DNA from 2 places in the Tritonibacter sp. SIMBA_163 genome. Region 1 is predicted to be linked to the other one. Evidence: riboswitches for the same ligand, from Rfam matches in the RefSeq annotation. Region 1 holds a riboswitch; the other holds the start of a gene.
What was found. A riboswitch is a leader RNA that binds a small molecule or an ion and turns the genes downstream of it on or off. The one in region 1 is predicted to bind FMN.
Positions count from the first base shown of each region.

Region 2: it holds a riboswitch for FMN, as region 1 does, so the genes downstream of both, R0J92_RS10235 (6,7-dimethyl-8-ribityllumazine synthase) here and R0J92_RS07050 (DMT family transporter) in region 1, are expected to answer to the same signal.

Region 1 is NZ_JAWJBP010000003.1:28,416-30,614, forward strand. It holds gene R0J92_RS07045 (TetR/AcrR family transcriptional regulator) at 1-367, shown strand, start outside; gene R0J92_RS07050 (DMT family transporter) at 347-1,240, opposite strand; FMN riboswitch at 1,331-1,466, opposite strand; gene R0J92_RS07055 (esterase-like activity of phytase family protein) at 1,667-2,199, opposite strand, start outside.
Region 2 is NZ_JAWJBP010000004.1:289,665-291,863, reverse strand. It holds gene R0J92_RS10240 (iron-containing alcohol dehydrogenase) at 1-630, opposite strand, end outside; gene R0J92_RS10235 (6,7-dimethyl-8-ribityllumazine synthase) at 631-1,068, opposite strand; FMN riboswitch at 1,141-1,272, opposite strand; gene R0J92_RS10230 (DUF6522 family protein) at 1,580-1,864, opposite strand; gene R0J92_RS10225 (ROK family protein) at 1,982-2,199, opposite strand, start outside.

The DNA of each region.
Region 1 (2,199 bases):
GCCCGAGGACCAGCTGGAGGCGTTCTTTGCCGCCTTCATGGCGCAGATGCAGGCCGACCCGGCGCCGACCCGTCTGCTGATCCGCGCGATGCTGGATCACGCCGCGCTGCCAACCGCCAAGGCGGGACCATCGCTTCATACACTGTTCGAGGGGCTGGTGGCGACGGTGCAGGCCACGCAACGCTGGCAGGATGCAGGCATGCCGCGCGCGTTGGTTGTGGTGACGCAGCTTCTGGGGGCCGCCTCCCTCATGGAGACCACCAGCACCTCGCTGGAGGTAATGTTTGGCCGCGCCGCCCACGATGGCGCGCGCGACCAGAATGCGGTGATGCTGGCTGAGCTTGTCTCAGGCACCCTGCGCGGCTGAACCGGGCCTCGTCCGCACCTCATGCGACAGCAGATAGGCGCTGGCCACCAGGATCAGCGCGGTGCCGAGCCACATGTTGCCGTCCGGCAGGAAGCCAAACACAAGCGCCCCAAGACCGACATTGAACAGAAGTTTCAGATGGTCGAAGGGCTGAAGGAAGGCCGCATCCGCCAGCGTATAGGCCCGCACCAACGTATGCTGCGCCAGCGCCGTCAGCAACCCTGCCCCGATCACCAGCCAGAGCGTGCCCTCGGGCAGAGTAAAACCGCTGCCGACCGCAAGCAGCGCATTGGCGGGGCTTAGTAGAAGCAGCAGGTAGATCGTCACAGTCTCGGTGCTGTCGCGATGGGTCAACTGCTTGGTCACCACCGAACTGGCAGCCCAGAGGGCAGCTGCCGCCACCGGCAGAAGTGCCGCGATCTGAAAATGATCCGACCAGGGCGACAGGATCACCATGCCGCCGATGATGCCGACAATCACCGCGCCCCAGCGCTGAAGCGAGACCTCCTCGCGCAGGACCAGCCCCGCGCCGATGGTGACAAAGAAGGGCGACAGCAGGATCAGGGCGATGGCCTGCCAGATCGGCACATGCGCGAGCCCCAGTGTCCAGAGCTGCACGCCGCCAACCGCCAGCGCCACACGCAGGACATGGGCAAGGATTTGCCGCGTGGTCAGAACAGCCAGCCGGTTGCGCCAGATCCACGGGATGTAGAACAGCAGCGCGATCAGATATTGCCAGAAGGTCACCGTGGGGGCCGATGCGCCATGCAGCATGGTGGCCGATTGCAGTCCAATGTTGACTAGCGCAAAACAGGCTCCGGCGAGGACCATCAGGCCAGCCGCCTTGAGCGGGGTGGGGAGGGTTTGAGTCATCTGCGTTTCGTCCTTTCCTCAGCACGCATGTGACCCAAGGCAGACGAACAGACCCAGACTCCCCCTGTTCACAGGCGGCGGCACGGGTCTCTCCATTCTCTTCCATCCGGACTGTGACCGTCGGCCCCGGAATTGCGCCGGGTCTGCTGACACCTTCGCCATGGGCAAAGGCCGCTCGTGGGCTGTAACCACCGGTAGGGAGTTTCACCCTGCCCTGAGAATAGGGCTTCGTACCCTTGCCAGCGCGCAAAACAAAGCCCCTTCGCGCCCGTTCGCCGGTGTTTTCCGACCGATCCTTCTTCTGACCACAAATATCCTGGGGTGAATGGCCCGCAGGGTCAGAGGGGCAAGGCCCTTGAGAAGCACGTTTGACACAAAAAGAGGGGCCCGTCCGGGCCCCTCCAATGTCAGATCGTGATCGAGGTGTTATTCGACCTTGAAGGACCAGAACATGGTTTCGCCAGAGCTGTCGTCGACGCCGTCGTTGTCGGTGGAGACCCAGGCTGTGCCGTCTTCCAGGATCGCGAGACCTTCGACCTTGTCGAGCACATAACCGCCGGTGGATTTCAGATCCGGCAGCAGGTCGCGAACCTCTTCTTTGGTCACAATCGGCAGCTCGCCGCCGAGCGGAGCAGGTACCATCTCGGAGAGGGCGACGCGGTAGATCTTCTTGGTGACCGCACGGTGATCGTTCTGGTTGTCGCGTTCGATGATGTAGACGTAGTCACCATGTGCCGTAATTTCCGACAGACCCACCCAGCCGGTGTCCGGCTCGGCCTTGGGGTAGTGCACCGCGCCCCATTCCTTGGTCTCGATATTGTAGGAGACCAGTTTCACGAGGTTCTTGGGGTCATCCTTCCATTCGCGCTGAACGGCCATCCACAGGGTGTCGCCCACCTTGGTGATGCCTTCAAAGCCAAACCGCTTCTCGACGTTCATCAGGGCCGGCGGGATGGTGA
Region 2 (2,199 bases), on a different contig from region 1:
GCGTGTGCAGATGTAGGGCTCGATCACCTGCGTGATTGCATCCAACCCTGAGGCCAATGTGACATGGCGCGGACAGCCGTCACTCAGGCTGGGATCCACAACCGCAATGCGTGGCAACATCCGTGCATCCCTCAGGCTGACCTTGCGCTGCACCTCGGGCACCGCGATCACCGCGTTGCGCGTAACCTCTGCTCCGGTGCCTGCGGTGGTCGGGATCGCCACAAACGGCAATGGCGCGTGATCCAGCGGCAGCCCCTGCCCGACCACTTCGAGGTGGTCGATCAATGGCCGGGACGCCGGCACCAATGCAGCAATTGCCTTGCCCGCATCGATCGCCGCGCCACCGCCCAGCGCAACCACGGCCTCGGCACCCTTCGCGCGTGCCAGCTCGACGCCGGCGGAAATCATGTCAACATCCGGCTCCGACGCCGTTGGACAAAGCGTGACGACGCAACCCGCGCTCTGCAAGGCAGAGACAAGCCATGCCGCCCGCTGCACAGTCGCGCCGGTCACCAGCAGGATGCGGCTGCCCAGCGCGGCCATATCGGGAACCGCCCGGAGTGCCTCGCCCCGTCCAAAACGAATGGCTCCGGCGGTGGCAAACGCAAATGCAGGCAATTCCCCGGACATTCAGACCTCCAGATCCGCGATCATCATCACGGCATTGGCCGCTTCTTCGCCCTTCTTGACGAAATGCTGGTGGTAAAAGCCCAGATGCTCTTCGCTCGGCTGGAAATGATGCGGCGTCAGCGACACGGAGAACACCGGCACTCCGGTATCCATCTGCGCGCGCATCAATCCCTCGACCACGCTGGCGGCAACAAAATCATGGCGATAAATACCGCCATCGACAACAAGCGCCGCACAGACCACCGCGTCGTATTTGCCACTCGCCCCCAGCCTCTTGGCCAGCAGTGGCATTTCAAAGGCCCCGGGCACGTCAAAGGTATTCACCTCTGCGGCCCGTCCCGCCGCCTCCAGACGTGCATTTAAGCCGACCAAAGATTGATCGACGATATCGCTGTGCCAGCGGGCCTTCACGAAGGCGATTTTGAGTGTGTCAGTCATAGAACCATCCTGTCTTGTTCAAATGGTCCCAAGGCATTTCGTACCCGGCCACAGGGGCCCTGGCCACCTGCGACTGGTTCTCTACCATCCGGACTTTAACCGTCGGCTCCGGAATTCCACCGGTATCTGCTGACCCTGCCACATGGCAGGCGCTCGCGGGCTGTCACCGCCGGTGGGGAATTTCACCCCGCCCTGAGAACAAAATCCTCATGGCGGGTTTTGCCCTCGAAGACAAGCCCTCCGAAAACGGACCGCAAAATTCAGAGGTCACGGGCGCCTGATCTGATCACGCCAGTATCTATATGCGGCACTTGGACCGTGATGCTCTCGGCAATTTGCAGGATCACCCGCCAGTCTCTGCTCTGGCTCCCCCCCCAAAAAAGCCATATCTATCGTGCATTAGTCAGAGGGGAGCGCCCTCGATACATCTCGGTCATTCAGCGGGGCGAGATGCTTGGTGTCGCCCGTTGCGCCACCACACAGAGGCCTTTCGGGAATGATTGCAGAGCAATTAGTCCACATCAGGCGGTGCGGAACGGCGACGGGCGAGCACCGGGAATGTCGCGCGCGACAGGATCTCCCCAGTCTCGGCAATCACCAGCCGGAACGCCCGGTCCGCACGATAGAACGTCACCCGCATGCGCCCTGCATCCTCTGCGACGCCGGTCTCGCTCTGACTTGTGATGGTGCCGTCGCGCATTTCTTGCCGCACCACGTCCGGCGCAATCCCGAATGCCTTGGCAACAAGAGTTGCATCAACAACAACCCCTGCCTCGGACATCGATACCTCTGTCATGTCTGATCTCCTTGTCGCGATGGGCGACGCGCGCGTCGTCGCCTGCGTGGAAGCGATGCGCAATGATACTCTGACATTTCATAAGTTAAAGCGCACGCCTGCACGGCATCGCGCCGCTCAACCTGATTTTAGCAAGGCGGCATATTTTGGATCGAAACTCCGGCTGATCGGTTCGGCAGCCGCCCCAAGCGCCACGGTCCAGGGATCCGAGAGACCAACCAGGATCTGCCGCTCTCGATCAGGTCCCAACAAGCTATTGGTCCGTTCGACAAGCGCCTTGATCATTTCTTTCGGAGCGGTGCCGCACAGGATAACGGCCTGCGGATCCAAGGTGA